DNA from 2 places in the Inquilinus sp. genome. Region 2 is predicted to be linked to the other one. Evidence: riboswitches for the same ligand, from Rfam matches in the RefSeq annotation. Region 2 holds a riboswitch; the other holds the start of a gene.
The links. A riboswitch is a leader RNA that binds a small molecule or an ion and turns the genes downstream of it on or off. The one in region 2 is predicted to bind S-adenosylmethionine.
Positions count from the first base shown of each region.

Region 1: it holds a riboswitch for S-adenosylmethionine, as region 2 does, so the genes downstream of both, AC3XYG_RS18610 (homoserine O-succinyltransferase) here and metZ (O-succinylhomoserine sulfhydrylase) in region 2, are expected to answer to the same signal.

Region 1 covers NZ_JBYRFX010000533.1:11,055-15,459, forward strand. The annotation lists gene AC3XYG_RS18600 (cytochrome b) at 1-530, opposite strand, end outside; gene AC3XYG_RS18605 (RBBP9/YdeN family alpha/beta hydrolase) at 637-1,185, opposite strand; gene AC3XYG_RS18610 (homoserine O-succinyltransferase) at 1,286-2,206, opposite strand; SAM-I-IV-variant riboswitch at 2,251-2,356, opposite strand; gene AC3XYG_RS18615 (iron-sulfur cluster assembly scaffold protein) at 2,447-2,863, opposite strand; partial or broken gene AC3XYG_RS18620 (NTP transferase domain-containing protein) at 2,860-4,405, opposite strand, start outside.
Region 2 covers NZ_JBYRFX010000949.1:10,662-15,066, reverse strand. The annotation lists gene AC3XYG_RS34170 (ABC transporter permease) at 1-598, shown strand, start outside; gene AC3XYG_RS34165 (GNAT family N-acetyltransferase) at 595-1,095, shown strand; gene AC3XYG_RS34160 (SET domain-containing protein-lysine N-methyltransferase) at 1,150-1,590, shown strand; SAM riboswitch at 1,703-1,779, shown strand; gene metZ (O-succinylhomoserine sulfhydrylase) at 1,820-3,034, shown strand; gene AC3XYG_RS34150 (SH3 domain-containing protein) at 3,206-3,592, shown strand; gene AC3XYG_RS34145 (efflux RND transporter permease subunit) at 3,664-4,405, opposite strand, start outside.

The sequences.
Region 1 (4,405 bases), on a different contig from region 2:
TGATGGTGGACCAGCGCCGCGACCGCATGCACGGCGGCCAGGCCGATGATGATCCAGGCGACATCGTAGTGCAGCCCGCCGAACAGCTCCGCCAGATCATGGTCCGGGGCGAAGGCGGTGGGCACCGAGAACAAGCCGAAGAACTGGAACGGCTCGCCCTGGGCCCAGCGGTACAGGAAGGCCAGGACCACCTGGGCCACCAGCAGCAGGTACAGCGCATAATGCGCGGCCTTGGCGGCCAGATGCTGCAGCCCGGAACTGGCGGGTGGCAGGCGGCGTCCACGGCCGCTGCGCCAGAACAGCCGCACCACCAGCACGACGGTCAGCAGCAGGCCGAGCGAGATGTGCAGCGACTGGGCGCCCTTGCGCAGCGGCGTGCCGCGCGGCAGGAAGCCCCAGGTCTCGGCCAGGGCGAACAGCGTGATCACCAGCACCGCCGTCAGCCAGTGCAGGGTGATCGTCACCGGGTCGTAGCGCCGGTCGGACCGGTCGATCGGGGCCGTGGTCGGGACGGCCTGTTGGATCGTCATATCGATGCTCGTGGATGGGGTGGTAACTGACGGGGGGCTGGCGGCGCGCGATCGCGACCGGATCCTGTTCGCTATTATGTCCGACCTGGTTACGGCTGCCGAACGATCACAGCCGCGACATCAGCGTGGCGAAGCGGGTCAGGCCCTCCGGCCAGGGGCCATGGCCGCTGGTCTTGTCCAGATGCCCGGCATCGCCGGCATCGGCAAAGCTGCTGCCCCAGGCCGCCGCCAGGTCTTCGGCCACCGCCAGGGTGCAATGCGGATCGGTGGCGCTGCCGACCAGCAGCGACGGGAAGGGCAGCGGGTCGCGCGGCACGTCTTCATAGCCGGTGACCGCCATGCCCCCCGCCGTCGCGCCGGCCGACACATCCGGGGGGGCGACCAGCAGCGCCCCGGCGACGCGGCCGTTCAGGCGCGGTGCAGCAAAGACGACGGTCAGCACGCCCAGGGAATGGGCGACCAGCACGACCGGCTTGTCCGCACTTTCGACCGCGGCGACCAGGGCTTCGACCCGCATGGCGCGGTCGGCCGGATCGTCCGCATGGCCGACCCAGCGCGCGGTCTTCAGCCGCGATTCCCAGCGCGATTGCCAATGGGCTTCGTCCGGGGTCGACAGGCCCGGGACCATGAGGATCTGTGCGTCGGCGGATTTCATGGAGCTTCGATGCCAAGCGGGGAGGGGAGGGCATTAATTGTGCCTGCCATCGCCGGGGGTCAAGCGCCGGCCACTGTCGTGGCCAACCCTTGTCGTAGCCCTAACGCTTGCCGATCTCGGCCATGTCGAACGGCGTCGTCTGGTACAGGTGGTTGATCCAGTTGCCGAACAGCAGGTGGGCGTGGCTGCGCCAGCGGTTCTGGGGCGGCTGGTCCGGGTTGTCCTGCGGGAAATAGTCGTGCGGCGGCGCGATCGGCTTCCGGGCGGCCAGGTCTCGGAAGTACTCGTCACCGAGCGAATTGGTGTCGTACTCGATGTGGTTGAACATCTGCAGCGACCGGTGGACCGGGTCGTCCAGCAGACACAGCCCCGCCTCGTCCGAATCCATCAGCACCGTCATGCCGCTGCCGGCGGGGATGTCGTCGCGCCGCACCTCGGTCCAGCGCGACACCGGGATGGCGAAGTCGTCGGAGAAGCCGCGCAGATAGGGCGAGGCCGGTTCCAGGATCTGGTGCCGGTACACGCCGAACATCTTCTCGCCCAGCGGGTGCTTGGCCATGCCGTGGAAATGGTGCACCGCCGCCTGGGCGCCCCAGCAGACGTTGAAGCAGCCATGGGCGTTGGTCTGCGTCCAGTCGAAGATGCGGCGCAGCTCATCCCAGTAGGACACCTGCGTGAACGGCATCGTCTCCACCGGCGCGCCGGTGATGATGAAGCCGTCGAACTTCTCGGCGCGGATGTCTTCCCAGTCGCGGTAGAATGAGATGATGTGGTCGCTGGGGGTGTTGCGCGGGACATGGTTGGTCATCTTGACCAGCACAAGCTCGACCTGCAGCGGCGAGGCGCCGAGCAGCCGGGCGAACTGAGTCTCGGTCTTGATCTTGTTCGGCATCAGGTTCAGCAGGCCGATGCGCATCGGCCTGATATCCTGGCGCACGGCTTCCGCCTCGAGCATCAGCATCACCCCTTCCGCTTCCAGGATGGAGCGGGCGGGCAGGCTGTCCGGAATCTTGATCGGCATCGACTCTGTCTGTCCCACGGCTGCGCGGGCAAATCCGACAGTGGCATGACCCGTTTCGTTGCCGGCTCGGCCACATCCTCCCTCTCGGGAGCGCCACCTTGCTCGGGAAGCAGGTTGGCGTCGGGCCATGCCCAACTCTTGATGTGCTTCGATATCTAGCCGGTCCGCTGCTTCTTTACAACTGGATGAATGCCGCAGCGGAGACCGTTGAGAAACGCAGGTGGCCGGGGCCCGTCCGGGTCAGGCGCCGGCGGCGTCCAGCGCCGCCGCCAGGGCCCGGAAGGGCAGCTCGACGCAGTCGTGACGGCTGCGCACGGTGCGAACCGGGGTGAAGATCTCCAGCTCCGGCCAGGGCGGGGCGGCACCCTCGCGCAGCATCGGCCGGATCGCCGCCGCGATCGCCCGCAGCGCAGCCGGGTCCTGGCCGATCGCCTTTTCCGCGATCAAGGCGGCCGACGCTTCGCACAGCACGCAGCCGCGCACGACATGGCCGAGCGTGGCCACGGTGCCGCCGGACAGGGTCAGGTCGATGGTGACGCGGTCACCGCACAGCGGGTTGTCGATCATCGCCGACCCGTCCGGCGCATCCAGCCGGCCGGCGCCGATCGCCTCGCGCGCGCGCTGCAGGATCGCCTGGTCGTAGAGCGCATCGATCATCGCGTCGCCCCTTTGGCACCGGTCAGGGTCGACAGCGTCTCGGGCGTGTCGACATCGAACAGCACGGTCGGGTCGCCGGCCTCGATCTCGACCACCTCGTCGGCGTGCTCGCCGATCAGATGGCGGGCGCCGACATCGCCGGCGACCGCGGCCATGGCCGGGAAGAAGCGCCGATCCCACAGCACCGGGTTGCCGCGCTTGCCGTGGTGGACCGGCACCACGATCGAACGGCCCTCCGTCGGCGCATAGGCGGCGACCAGCCGCTCGATCAGCCGCGGCGCGATCCGCGGCATGTCGCCGAGGCAGACCAGCGCGGCGTCGACCCCGTCCGGCAACGCTGCCAGCCCAGCGGCGAGCGAGGTGCTAAGCCCTTCGGCATAGCGCGGATTGGCGGTGAAGGTGACGGGGCGGTCCGGCAGCGCGGCCTCGACCTGCTCGCGCTCATGGCCGGTGACCACGACGATCGGCCCGATGCCCTGGGCGCCGAGCGCGGCGTCGACGGCATGGGCCAGCATCGGCTTGCCCTCGACCGGGGCCAGCAGCTTGTTCAGCTCGCCCATCCGGCGCGACTGGCCGGCGGCCAGCACGACGACACCGATCGTCGGGGCATGCGGCATGCCGTTCGTCTCCGTGGCGCGGTCGCGGGGCAGGGGGCGGCTCGGGATCTCCGCCAGCAGCCCGCCGACGCCCATCGCCATGACGTCGAGGCGGGTGACGTTGAGGCCGGCGGCGAGGCGCTGCAGCACCCAGTCGAAGCCGTTGAGCTTGGGCGAGCGGGCACAGCCAGGCAGGCCGAGCACCGGCATGGCGCCGATGCGGCCCATCAGCATCAAATTGCCGGGATCGACCGGCATGCCGAAATGCTCGACGATGCCGCCCGAAGCCTCGACCGCTGTCGGCAGTACGTCGCGCCGGTCGGTGATGGCCGAGGCGCCGATGATCAGCAGCAGGTCGAGCCCGATGTTCTGGACCATGCGGATCTCGCTGGTCAGCGCCGGGGCCTTGTGTTCCGACCGGCGTTCGCGCACCAGCGTGCCGCCCAGCCGGGCGATGCTGTCCGCCGTGATCTGCGCCGTCTTGTCGAGCACGGTGGGCTTGGTCGTCGGCAGCCGGGTCTGGATCAGCCCGACCTTCAGCGGCCGATAGCGGCCCAGGCGCAGCGCCGGCCCGCGCTCCGGCAGCGCCGACATCACCTCGACCAGCGCCACGGCGTCGCCTGGGGCTGCGAAGGGGATGATCTTGATCGTCGCCACCATCTGCTTCGGCGCGACTTCGGTCCATTCCGGCAGGGTGGCGATGGTGATGGATTCGTCCAGCCGGTTCAGCCGGTCGATCCGCTCGCGGTCGATGACCACCACGCCGGCGGCCTCGGCGAACAGGTTGACCCGGCCGGTGAAGGCGGCGCTGGCGGTCAGGCCGGGGCCCTGCAGCACCGTCGCCACCCGCTCCGCCGCCTGGTCCTCATGGATGTCGCCGCGCTCCAGCCGCGCCGCCTGGATCTCCTGCACCCCGGCGGCGCGCAAGGTCGCGGCTTCGGCCTCG
Region 2 (4,405 bases):
TTCCGCCAGCGCGGTGCTGCTGGCACTGCTGATCGGCGGCGGCCTCGGCGTCGCCGCGGCGGTGCGGGGCGGGTGGCTCGACCGCATCGGCATGCGGCTGATGGACATCCTGTTCGCCTTCCCGATCATCCTGCTGGCGATCGGCATCGTCGCCATGCTGGGCCCCGGCCCGACCACCACGGCGCTGGCGATCGGCATCGTCTACATCCCGGTCTTTGCCCGCCTGCTGCGCGGCCCGGCGCTGGTGGTGGCCGGCAGCCAGTATGTGCTCGGGGCCCGCGCCATCGGGGCGGGGGAAGGCCGGATCGTGTGGCACCACGTGCTGCCCAACCTGGCCAGCGTCATCCTGGTGCAGGCCAGCCTGGCGCTGTCGACCGCGATCCTGGTCGAAGCCTCGCTGTCCTTCCTCGGCCTCGGCACCCAGCCGCCGGCGCCGTCGCTCGGCCGCATGCTGGCGGAGGCGCGGGGCTACCTGTTGCTGTCGCCATGGGATTCGATCTTCTCCGGCCTTGCCATCCTGTTGGCGTCTTTCGGTTTCAACCTCCTGGGCGACGGGTTGCGCGACGCGCTCGACCCCAGGCTGCGGGGCAGCGGATGATGGGCGATGCAAGGACGATGGCGGCGGTGACGATCCGGCGGCCGGATCCCGCCGATTTGCCGGCCCTGGCCGAGGTCGCCTGCCGCAGCGTCCGCACCGCCTTCGCGCCGATCCTCCCGGCCGCGATCCTGGACCACAAGCGGCCGGAGGATTTCGCCCGCCGCTTCGGCCCCCGGCTGGACGACCTCCGCATCGCAGTGGTCGACGACAAGGGGGGCGATGCGGACGGGGCGCCGCTCGGCTTCTCGCTGATGACCGGCGCCCATCTCGACATGCTGTTCGTCGACCCGGCGGCGCAGGGCCGGGCGATCGGTTCGGCGCTGCTGGCCGATGCCGTCAAGCGCGGCTGCCGCACACTGGAAAGCTTCGCCCACAACCGGCTGGCCCGCGGCTTCTACGAATCCCGCGGCTTCCGGCTGTGCCGGACCACGCGGCGGCTGTATGAGGGCCTCGAACTGCCCTTCGTGCTCTACTCCCTGGTCGAGGATCGGGGCTGAAGCAGCCGATATACCGATGGAATTTTGATCCGGCGGGCGGGCAGCCTCACCGGCATGATGCGATCCATCGATGAACCGCCGCAACGCATGCCGGAAAATCAGGGATACGCCGTCCGCAAGGTCGCGGCGGCCGGACGGGGCGTGTTCGCCACAAGGCGGTTCACCCGCGGCGAGGTGGTTTGCCGCGACCCGGTGCTGCTGCTGGACCAGGAAGACTGGCGGCGCTGCGAAGCCACCATCCTGAACGACTATGTCTATGCCTGGCCGGAGGAGGGCCGGCCGCGTGCCGTCAGCCTGGGCATCGGCAGCCTGTTCAACGCCGGCGACGCGCCGAATGTCGATGTCGAGATCGATGTTGCGGCGAAGTCCCTGACCTTCCGGGCGATCCGGCCGGTCGAGCCGGGGCAGGAACTGATCCTGGATTATGGCTGGGGCGCCGGCGCCGCGGACCGCATCCGCGGCGGCAAGAGCCGGGCGCTGCACGCCGTCGGCTGACCGGGCCTGCAGCCGCCGACCCGACGCGGGGCTGCGTCCGGCCGCCGCAACGGCGTGATGCAAAACGCATTGCCCGATCGCCGGTTTGCCGATAAGTCTTGGGTCTGCCGTCTGAGACGGCCGTGGTGATTTGAGCCGACCGGCTTGCGGCCACGCTAATCTTCGCTAAAAGGTCGGTTGCGCGCAGATCCCGCACGCACCGCCTCCGGTCGAGTCGAGGAGTCGGTGAATGGATCGAGACCAAGCCCCACAGCTGCCCGAAGACGAATTCGGACCGGATACCACGCTGGTTCGCGGCGGCATCCGGCGAACGCCCTATGGCGAGACCTCCGAGGCGATCTTCCTGACCTCGGGCTTCGTCTATGAATCCGCGGCGGCGGCCGAAGCCCGCTTCACGGGGGAGGAGCCGGGCTTCGTCTATTCCCGCTACGGCAACCCGACGCTGGAAGTGCTGGAGACGCGCCTCGCGCTGCTGGAAGGGGCCGAAGGCTGCCACGTCACCGCCAGCGGCATGTCGGCGGTGTTCACCGCCCTGTTCAGCCATCTGCGCGGCGGCGACCATGTGGTGGCCAGCCGGGCGCTGTTCGGCTCCTGCTTCGTCATCCTCGGCACCATCCTGCCGCGCTACGGCATCACCACCACCTTCGTCGAAGGCGCCGACCTGGCGGCGTGGGAGGCGGCGATGCGGCCGAACACCCGCGCGGTGTTCCTGGAGACGCCGGCCAACCCGACCCTCGACCTCGTCGACGTCGCTGCGGTGTCGAAGATCGCCCATGCGGTCGGCGCCAAGGTGTTCATCGACAACGTCTTCGCCACGCCGCTGGGCCAGAAGCCGCTCGAACTCGGCGCCGACGTGGTGATCTACTCCGCCACCAAGCAAATCGACGGCCAGGGCCGGGTGCTCGGCGGCGCGGTGCTGGCGGACAAGAAGTTCCTGACCGACGACTTCCTACCCTATTACCGGCACACCGGCCCGGCGCTGTCGCCGTTCAACGCCTGGGTGCTGGTGAAGGGGCTGGAGACGCTGGCCCTGCGGGTCGAACGCCAGGTTGCCAGCGCCCATCGCCTGGCGCAGCTGGTCGAGGCGCATGCGGCGGCCAAGGCGGTGCGTTATCCCTGGCTGGAAAGCCACCCGCACCACGAACTGGCAAAGCGCCAGATGAAGAATGGCGGCACGCTGGTGGCGTTCGACCTGGGCAGCAAGGCTTCGGCCTTCGCCTTCCTTGACGCGCTGCAGCTGGTCGACATCTCCAACAATCTCGGCGACACCAAGTCGCTCGCCACCCACCCGACCACCACCACCCACCGGGCGATGGAGGCGGCGGACCGCGCCGCCATGGGCATCACCGAAGGGCTGGTGCGGCTGTCGGTCGGGCTTGAGGGGATTGCGGACCTGGAGCGCGACCTGTCGCGCGCCCTGGACGCCGCCCGTCGGGCGGGCTGACCCGCCCGACTGACTTGGACTGACTGCGGGCCGGGTGAAGTCACAGGAAGGGTGAGGCAAGGCGCCGCGCCTGCGGTTCCCGGCGACCGGATCGGCGTCCTTCTACGTTGAGTCGAATGAAGGGGGAAGACTGATGTCCCTGGAGTTCGAACGATGAGATGGAAGCTTGCCATGGCCGCCGCAGCCGGGCTGGCCGTCGCCGCCCTGGCGGCGCCGGCGGCGAATGCGGCGCCTGGATACACAACAACCGCGCTCAGCCTGCGGGCCGGCCCCGGGCGTGACTACCCGGCGGTCCTCAGGTTGCGGCCCGGTACGCAGGTCGAGATCTTCGGCTGCCAGCAAGGCTGGGACTGGTGTGACATCGGCGTTGGGCCGGATCGTGGCTGGGTGTCCGGACGCTTTCTGCAGGCCGATTACCAGAGCCACCGCCGTGGCCTGGTCGAGGTCGCCCCGCAGATCGGGGTGCCTTTCGTCACGTTCGACTTCGGCCATTATTGGGGCGACCACTATCACGGACGTCCGTGGTACTCCGATCATGATCGTTGGGGCCGCCGGTAACCAATCGCTGCCTGTACCGATGAAAAGGGCGGCCCCCGCGGGGGCCGCCCTGACTCATTCGGCCGCCCGTTTCATTCAGCCGGAGGGGCGGCCGGGGTTGCGGCCGGCGGCTTCGGCGCGATCGAGGCGCCCATCAGCTTCTCATGCACCCATTCGCGGACCCGCTGCAGGGTGACGTACAGCATCGGGATCAGGAAGATGCCGAGGGCCGAGGCCGCGATCATGCCGCCGAACACCGAGGTGCCGACGCCGCGCCGGCTGGCCGCGGCGGCGCCCACCGCCGTCACCAGCGGGATCAGGCTGAGGATGAAGGCGAAGCTGGTCATCATGACCGGCCGGAACCGCAGCCGGGCACCCTCGATCGCGGCATCGGTGATCGACAGGCCTTCCTCGCGCTTGGCCTTGGCGAATTCGACGATCAGGATGCCGTTCTTGCTGGCCAGGGCGATCAGCACGATGATGCCGATCTGGGCGTAGATGTCGCTCGACAGCCCCGCGATCCACAGCGCCGCCAGGCCGCCGACGATGCCGACGATGACCGACAGCAGCACGCCGATCGGGATCGACCAGCTCTCATACAGCGCGACCAGGAACAGACAGGCGAACAGCACCGCCAAGCCGAGGATGAAGCCGGTCTGGCCGGATGCCTCCAGCTCCTGCAGCGCCGTGCCGGTCCATTCGAAGCCATAGCCCGGTGGCAGGGTGGCCGCCGAGACCTTGGTCATCGCCGCCAGCGCGTCGCCGGAGCTGTAGCCCGGCGCCGAGCTGCCGAGGATGCTGACCGCCCGGTAGTTGTTGTAGCGGGTGATGAAC